Magnetospirillum sp. XM-1: one gene and its partner. The main gene of each other region encodes a partner of the protein of the gene in region 2 in a complex. Links are inferred from orthologs where the notes say so. Each region holds a gene or a part of one and is shown on either strand. Other genes may lie near its edges.

Evidence for each region. The genes of interacting proteins can lie anywhere in the genome.
Region 1: the proteins of XM1_RS12790 (region 2) and xseA are in contact, whole or in part, in a cryo-EM structure (PDB 8TXR), measured with the Escherichia coli proteins. The link is inferred for Magnetospirillum sp. XM-1 from one-to-one orthologs.

Annotation. Positions count from the first base shown.
Region 1 is NZ_LN997848.1:1,117,511-1,121,274, forward strand. Bases 5-2,861 are described here. They hold xseA (exodeoxyribonuclease VII large subunit), read right to left. Parts: upstream 2,258-2,861; coding sequence 752-2,257; downstream 5-751. Other genes in these bases: ftsY (signal recognition particle-docking protein FtsY), read left to right, coding at 5-615; purD (phosphoribosylamine--glycine ligase), read left to right, coding at 2,330-2,861. Outside these bases: more of ftsY, read left to right, coding at 1-4; more of purD, read left to right, coding at 2,862-3,604. UniProt on the Escherichia coli protein: Bidirectionally degrades single-stranded DNA into large acid-insoluble oligonucleotides, which are then degraded further into small acid-soluble oligonucleotides.
Region 2 is NZ_LN997848.1:2,767,614-2,772,201, forward strand. The notes cover bases 993-3,846. They hold XM1_RS12790 (exodeoxyribonuclease VII small subunit), read right to left. Parts: upstream 2,616-3,846; coding sequence 2,370-2,615; downstream 993-2,369. Other genes in these bases: dxs (1-deoxy-D-xylulose-5-phosphate synthase), read right to left, coding at 993-1,429; XM1_RS12785 (polyprenyl synthetase family protein), read right to left, coding at 1,442-2,332; XM1_RS12795 (tetratricopeptide repeat protein), read right to left, coding at 2,756-3,846. In the rest of the region: more of dxs, read right to left, coding at 1-992; more of XM1_RS12795, read right to left, coding at 3,847-4,021; XM1_RS12800 (histone deacetylase family protein), read right to left, coding at 4,028-4,588. UniProt on the Escherichia coli protein: Bidirectionally degrades single-stranded DNA into large acid-insoluble oligonucleotides, which are then degraded further into small acid-soluble oligonucleotides.

The sequences.
Region 1 (3,764 bases), 1.7 Mb from region 2 along the record:
CCCCATGTGGTGCTGGTGGTGGGCGTCAACGGCTCGGGCAAGACCACCACCATCGGCAAGATGGCCAAGGGCTACAAGGATGCCGGCCTGTCGGTGACGCTGGCCGCCGGCGACACCTTCCGCGCCGCCGCCGTCGAGCAGCTGAAGGTCTGGGGCGAGCGCACCAATTGTCCGGTCATCGCCCGTGAAACCGGGGCCGACGCCGCCGGTCTGGCCTATGACGCCGTCGAGCAGGCCCGCGCCAGGGGTGACGACCTGCTGTTCATCGACACCGCCGGGCGGCTGCAGAACAAGTCCGACCTGATGGCCGAGCTGGCCAAGCTGGTGCGCTCCATCAAGAAGGTGGACGAGACCGCGCCCCATTCGGTGCTGCTGGTCTTGGACGCCACCGTGGGCCAGAACGCCCATTCCCAGGTGGAGATCTTCAAGGACATGGTGGCCGTCTCCGGCCTGGTGCTGACCAAGCTGGACGGCACCGCCAGGGGCGGCGTGCTGGTGGCCTTGGCCGAGAAGTTCGGCCTGCCGGTCCACGCCATCGGCGTGGGCGAAAAGGCCGAGGATCTGCGTCCCTTCGAGGCCGATGCCTTCGCCAAGTCCCTGGTGGGGGTGGAGTAATATCCCCTAAGGCGGAGCCACGAGACACGGATGGACACGGATGCGGCGCTTCGCACCGCTCACGGATGAACATTATCCGTGTCGATCCGTGGCCGCGAAGCGGCGTCCGTGTCCATCCGTGTAGAGGGATCGCCGCCTACAGCAACGACCCCTGCCGCCCGTCCGGCACGACCGGCTTTTTCGGCGCCTTGGGCGTCGGCGGAGCGCTGCCCTCGACCCGCACGCCGGCCTTGCCGTCGGCGAATTCTACGCCTAAGGCGGTGCCCGGCTTGGCCGCCGCGACCGAGGTGACCGGGGCGCCGTGCTCGTCCCTGACCACGGCGAAGCCCCTGTCCAGGACCTTGCGGTAGGAAAAGCTTTCCAGCAGCTGGCCGGCATGGGCGACGCGCTTGGCCTTGTCTTCCAGCAGGCGGGGCAGGACTTGAATCAGGCGGGCGGTGGATTGTTCCAGTTGCAGGGCGCGGCGCTCGTTGGCGGCGCGCTCGGCGGCCGTCACCGTCTTCATGGCGTGGTCGAGACGGGTGGAAAGCGCGGTCAGCTTGTGCCCGGCCTCGGCCAGCTGTTCACGGGGATGGCGCAGGCGCGCACCCAGGCGGTCCAGCTCGGCCCGGCGGCGCTCCAACAGGATGCGGGGCGCGTTGGCCAGGCGCTCGGCCCGCTCGTCCAGACGCCGGGCGCAATCCTCCATCACCCGGCGGGGGTGGGGCAGGGCGCGGAAGGTGTGGGACAGGCGGGTGCGCCGCTCCTCCAGTCCGCGCTGCATGGCGCCCACCATGCGCGCGCCCATGTCGGCCATGGTGGCGATCAGCTCGGCGCGCACCGGCACCGCCTTTTCTGCGGCGGCCGTGGGGGTGGGGGCGCGCAAATCCGAGGCGAAGTCGATCAGCGTGGTGTCGGTCTCGTGCCCTACCGCCGAGATCAGCGGAATTTCGGATTCAGCCGCCGCCCTGACCACCATCTCCTCGTTGAAGGCCATCAGGTCTTCCAGCGAGCCGCCGCCCCTGGCCACGATCAGCACGTCGGGGCGCGGCACGGTGCCGCCCGGCTTCAGCGCGTTGAAGCCCCGGATGGCGGCTGCCACCTGGGCCGCCGCGCCCTCGCCCTGGACGGCCACCGGCCACAGCAGCACGCGGCGGGGGAAGCGTTCGGCAAGGCGGTGCAGGATGTCCCTGATCACCGCCCCGGTGGGCGAGGTGACCACGCCGATGATGTCGGGCAGGAAGGGGATGGGGCGCTTGCGCGAGGGATCGAACAGCCCTTCGGCCATCAGCCGCTTCTTGCGGTCCTCCAGCATCTTCAACAGCGCGCCCTGGCCGGCCAGCTCCATGCGCTCGACCACCATCTGGTATTTCGAGCGGCCGGGATAGGTGGTGAGGCGGCCGGTGGCCACCACCTCCATGCCGTCCTCGGGGCCGATGGCGAGCTTGCCCGCGCTGCCCCGCCAGCACACCGCGTCCAGCACCGCCTCGGCATCCTTCAGCGCGAAATAGAGATGGCCCGAGGAATGGCGCTTGAAGCCCGAGATCTCGCCCCGGACGCGCACGAAGGAAAAGGCGTCCTCCACCGTGCGCCGCAGGCCGGCGGACAGTTCCGAGACCGAGTATTCCGGGACGTTGGAGGGGGCGGGGCGCTCGTCGTTCATGGCGGGATGATGGCCTTTTGCAATCACGGGCGGAAGTGATAAAACGCCGCCAAGCGAGTGACGGAGGCGGACATGAAGGTTCTGGTGGTCGGTTCGGGCGGGCGCGAGCATGCGCTGTGCTGGAAGCTGAAGTCGTCTCCTCTTCTCACCAAGCTGTGGTGCGCTCCGGGCAATGCGGGCATCGCCGATGCGGCCGAATGCGTCGCCATCGGGGCGGAAAAGGTGGACGAGTTGGTGGAATTCGCCAAGTCCAACGCCGTCGACCTGGTGGTGGTGGGCCCCGAGGCTCCGCTGGTTCTCGGCCTCGCCGACAAGTGCCGCGCCGCCGGCATCAAGGTGTTCGGCCCCTCGGCCGCTGCGGCCGAGCTGGAGGGCTCCAAGGGCTTCATGAAGGATGTGGCGGCCCGGGCCGGCATTCCCACCGCCTGGTACGGCCGCTTCACCGACATGGAAAAGGCCAAGGCCTTCATCCGCGAAAAGGGCGCGCCCATCGTGGTCAAGACCGACGGCCTGGCTGCCGGCAAGGGCGTGGTGGTGGCCATGACCCTGGACGAGGCCCTGGGCGCCGTTGACATGATGATGGGCGACAAGGTCTTCGGCGACGCCGGCAACGAGCTGGTGATCGAGGAGTTCCTCGACGGCGAGGAATGCTCGTTCTTCGCGCTGTGCGACGGCAAGACCGCGTTGCCCCTGGTGGCCGCCCAGGACCACAAGCGGGTGGGCGACGGCGACACCGGTCCCAATACCGGCGGCATGGGCGCCTATTCCCCCGCTCCCGTGGTCACCGACGCGGTGCAGGCCGAGATCATGGAGCGTTCCATCCTGCCGCTGGTGCGCACCATGGCCCAGATGGGAAAGCCCTATACCGGTGTGCTCTTCGCCGGCATCATGGTCACCAAGTCCGGGCCGAAGCTGCTGGAATACAACGTGCGCTTCGGTGATCCCGAGTGTCAGGTGCTGATGGCGCGCCTCGAGTCCGACCTGCTGCCGGTGCTGGCGGCGGGTGCCGAGGGCAAGCTGGCGGGCATCGAGCTCGAATGGTCCGACGACGTCGCCCTGGTGGTGGTGATGGCCGCCAAGGGTTATCCCGGCTCTTACGAGAAGAACACCGTGATCGGCGGGCTGGACGCGGCGGCCAAGGTGGACGGCGTCACCGTGCTGCACGCCGGCACCGCCATGAAGGACGGTCACGTGGTCGCCACCGGCGGCCGCGTGCTGGGCATCACCGCCAAGGGCAAGAGCGTGGCCGAGGCCCGCGAACGCGCCTACAAGGCCGTGGACGCCCTGGACTGGCCGGGCGGCTTCTGCCGCCGCGACATCGCCTGGCGGGCCCTGGCGCGGGGTTAGTCCGCAGACCTTCGGGGGGCCTTGCGCCCGCCCCCTCGGGTGGGTATGATTCCTCTCTCCTCGCCATAAGACGAGATGAAGAGGGCCGGAACAACCGGTCCCGCCGACAGGGGATTCACGGGAGACGAGACCCATGTCCTGCCACGGAGCAGACAAGCAT
Region 2 (4,588 bases):
CGTCGATGGCCACGGCGGTGGCGACGGCGTGCATCAGCTCGGCCTCGTCGGACGGGCACATGATGACGATGTCGGGCAGGCAGCCCAGGAAGGCCATGTCGTAGGAACCGGCATGGGTGGCGCCGTCGGCGCCCACCAGACCGGCGCGGTCGATGGCGAAGCGCACGGGCAGCTTCTGCAGCACCACGTCATGCTGCACCTGGTCGTAGGCGCGCTGCAGGAACGAGGAGTAGATGGCGCAGAACGGCTTGAAGCCCTCGGTGGCCAGGCCGCCGGCGAAGGTCACGGCGTGCTGCTCGGCGATGCCCACGTCGAAGGTGCGCGCCGGGAAGCGGTCGCCGAACTTGTCCAGGCCGGTGCCGGCCGGCATGGCGGCGGTGATGGCGACGACGCGGTCGTCCACCTCGGCCTCGGCGATCAGCGCCTTGGAGAACACCGAGGTGTAGGACGGCGCGTTGGCCTTGGGCTTTTCCAGCTGGCCGGTCAGCACGTCGAAGCGGCCCACGCCGTGATACTTGTCGGCGGCGGCCTCGGCCGGCGGATAGCCGCGGCCCTTCTTGGTCACCACGTGCAGCAGGACGGGGCGGGTCTCGTCGGAATCGCGGACGTTCTTCAGCACCGGCAACAGGTGCTCGAAATTGTGGCCGTCGATGGGGCCGACGTAATAGAAGCCCAGCTCCTCGAACAGGGTGCCGCCGCCCGAGACCATGCCGCGGGCGTATTCCTCGGCGCGGCCCATGGCGCGTTCCAGCGGAGGCGGCAGCAGGTGGGCCAGATCCTTCACCAGATGACGCAGCGAGTGGTAGGAGGGCGACGACAAAAGCCGCGACAGATGGGCCGACAGCGCGCCCACCGGCGGGGCGATGGACATGTCGTTGTCGTTGAGGATGACGATCAGGCGCGAGCCGGCGGCGCCGGCGTTGTTCATGGCCTCGTAGGCTTGACCGGCGCTCATGGCGCCGTCGCCGATCACCGCGATGACGTTGTTGTTGCCGCCCTTGAGGTCGCGCGCCACCGCCATGCCCAGCGCCGCCGAGATGGAGGTCGAGGAATGGCCGGCGCCGAAGGGGTCGTATTCGCTTTCCGACCGGCGGGTGAAGCCGGACAGTCCGCCGCCCTGGCGCATGGTGCGCATGCGGTCGCGGCGCCCCGTCAGGATCTTGTGGGGATAGGCCTGATGGCCCACGTCCCAGATCAGCCGGTCGCGCGGCGTGTCGAAGATGTGGTGCAGCGCCACGGTCAATTCGGCGACGCCCAGGCCGGCGCCGAGATGGCCGCCGGTGAACGATACCGATTGAATCATTTCCTGGCGGACCTCATGGGTCAGCTGCTCCAGCTCCTCGATGGAGAAGTCGCGGATGTCGGCCGGGCTCGACACGCGGTCGAGCAGGGACGACTTGGGCTTTCCGGGGACGGGGGGAGGCGTCATGACCTTAGGACCTCACGAACGGCGGCGAACGACGAAGCGGGCAACGTCCCGCATCAGATCGGCCTTCTCGCCGAAGGGATCGAGATGGCGGCAGGCCTGCTCGGCCAGCATGTCCGCCTGGGATTTGGCGCGCTCGAGGCCCAAGAGCGACACGAAGGTCGCCTTGCCGGCATCGGCGTCCTTGTTGAGGCGCTTGCCCACCTCGGCCACGTCGCCTTCCACATCCAGGATGTCGTCGGCGATCTGGAACGCGAGTCCCAGGTCGTGGGCGTAGTTGCGCAACGCCAGGCGCAGCTCGCCATGGGCCTTGCCCAGCACGGCGCCGGCCTCGCACGAGAACGAGAACAGGCGGCCGGTCTTCAACTGCTGCAGGCGGGTGATGCCCGCCACGTCCAGGTCGAGCGTATGGGCCTGCAGGTCGATCATCTGGCCGCCGACCATGCCCTGGCCGCCCGAGGCGTGGGCCAGATCGGCCACCAGCTCGCAACGCACCGACGGGTCGGCGTGGGTGGCGGGATTGACCAGCACCTCGAACGCCTTGGTCAGCAGGGCGTCGCCGGCCAAGAGCGCGGTGGCCTCGTCGAACGCCTTGTGGCAGGTGGGGCGCCCGCGGCGCAGGTCGTCGTCGTCCATGCAGGGCAGGTCGTCATGGACCAGCGAATAGCAGTGGATCATCTCGATGGCCGAGGCGACGCGGATGGCCGAGCTTTCGGCCACGTTGAACAGGCTGGCCGACTGCATCACCAGGAAGGGGCGCAACCGCTTGCCGCCGTCCAGGGTGGCGTAGCGCATGGCCTCGTGAACCCGGGAATCAGGGGCATCGGAAACCGGCAACAGGCGGTCCAACTCGGAATTGACGGCCTGGCTGACGACGGTCAGAGCCTCGGTGAGGCGCGGAGACATGGGAGAATCAGTCAATGGTTCACTCGACTTTCAAGGATCACACGTTATTTCCGGCCTCAAGGACCAGGCTGCCATCGGGACCCGATACGATCCGCTCGACCTTGGTTCGCGCCTCTTCCAGCTTGGCTTCGCAATGCTTCTTCAGCAGCGCGCCGCGCTCGTAGGCGACGATTGAATCATCAAGGCGGCCCTTGCCTTCCTCCAGCCGGCGCACGATGAGGTCCAATTCGGCCAGGGCCTCCTCGAAACTCATGGCGGCGATGTCGGTGGGGATGTCTGCCATGGGAACTCTTGACTTAAGCAACCGGTATCGGGTCTTCCAACGAAGCGCGGAAGTTTACGGGCGGAGGTCCCCGAAGGCAAGCGCCACTGCGCACCATTTGAAAAAACCTGCGACCATCCGACGAAATTTTTGGTCTTGCCCTAATGTCCGATGGCTTGCCGCAAGGCGGGGTCTTCGGGCCATTTGGCCAGCGCCTGGGCCAATATCTCGTCTGCCGCGGCCTGCTCACCCAGACGCCGCAGCATCATCCCCAGGTAGATGTAGGCCTCGCGGTATTGCGGATCGGACTGGATGGCCTGGCGCAGCAAGGGCGGGGCTTCGGCCAGCCGTCCCAGTTCAGCCTCCGCCATGGCCAGGTTGAACAGGCTGCGGGGGTGGCCGGGCTTGAGGCGCAGCACGTCGCGGAACGCGTCGGCCGCCTCGGCGAAGCGGTTCAGCAGGAACATTTCGCCGCCCTGCTGGAAACGCGCCTTGGCCTCGGCATCGTCGGCGTTGCCGCCATCGTCGGGGCGTCCCAATCCGACCTCGCCCAGCAGGGCCGCATCCGTCTCCAGCCCATCGCGCAGCAGGGACATCTGCCACTGCAATAACGAGGGGTGGCGAAGCAGCTTGATGGTCGCTTCGAAGACGAAGCCGCCGGCCGAAAGGGTCACGACCTGCTTGACGACGTCCTCGGGACGGTGGGACGTGGCGTGCAGGATGCGAACGCCGCCTTCGGGATGGGTTATGAGCGGCATTCCCTCGTCCGTCTGGCCGACACGGGCCGACGACAGGAATGAGGCGCACAGGTTCCATTCCCACATATGGAGCGCCAAATAGCCGGCAGGGTGCGCCACTAGGTTAAAGGCGTTCTGCTCGAACAGATTCTCGTCCGGCATGTCCCGGCACTGCCGGTCCCAGGCGGTGAAATACTCCCGCGAGGCGCAGGCGAAGAAGCCCGAATTGAGGTAGGGCGTGCCGGCGTCGATGCCGCGCGCCTTCGCCAGCGTCTCGAAATGGGGGGCGGGGACGACCCGCAGCAGGTCCGCGTATGTCGTCGGATCGCTACACACCGCCAAGGGCCGGCCTTCCGCCAGCAGGCGCTCGGCGATGGCGGTCAATTGGGAACCGCACGGGGCCACCGCCATCATGTCGGCGTCCAGCCAGAACGCCACGTCCCACGGCCGGTCCTCGAGATAACGCCCCAGCGCCGCCTTGCAACGCCAGGGATGCGCTCCCGCCAGATCGGCCGGCGCCTTGATCAGCAGGCCCTTGCGGTCAAGGAACGTCCGTTGCTGCTCGGTCAGGCCGAAATCGCAGACCTCGATGCGAATATCGGGGGCGAAGCGCCGCAACGAGGCGAACAGCGGGAAAAGGATGAAGAAGTATTCGGCGTTGACGCCGGTGACATAGCGGATGTTCGCCATGGATGCTTAGAGCCCCATCAGCGCCCGCACATGCTCGCGGGCGCTGGCCGCCAGGGCGCGCAGGTCGTAGCCGCCCTCCAGCAGCGAGACCACCCGGTTGCCCGCCGTCTCCTCCGCCACCTGCAGCAATTGCCGCGTGACCCAGCCGAAATCGGCGGTGGTCAGCCGCAGATGGGCCAGGGGGTCGGCGGCATGGGCGTCGAAGCCGGCCGAGATGATCAGGAAATCGGGGGCGAATTCCCGCAGCCGGGGCAGCAGGATGTCGGTGAAGGCCATGCGGTAGTCGTCGGACCCGGTGCCCGCCGGCAGCGGCACGTTGACCATGATGCCTTCGCCGCCCGTCTCGTCGGCCAGGCCGGTGTTGGGGTAGGCGTGTTCCTGGTGGGTGGAGGCATAGAGCATGCCCGGCTCGTCCCACAGGATGTGCTGGGTGCCGTTGCCGTGGTGGACGTCGATGTCGACGATGGCCACCCGCTTGTAGCCGTGGGCGTCGCGGGCGTGCAGCGCGGCGATGGCGGCATTGTTGAAGAAGCAGAAGCCCATGGCGTTGTCGCGCTCGGCATGGTG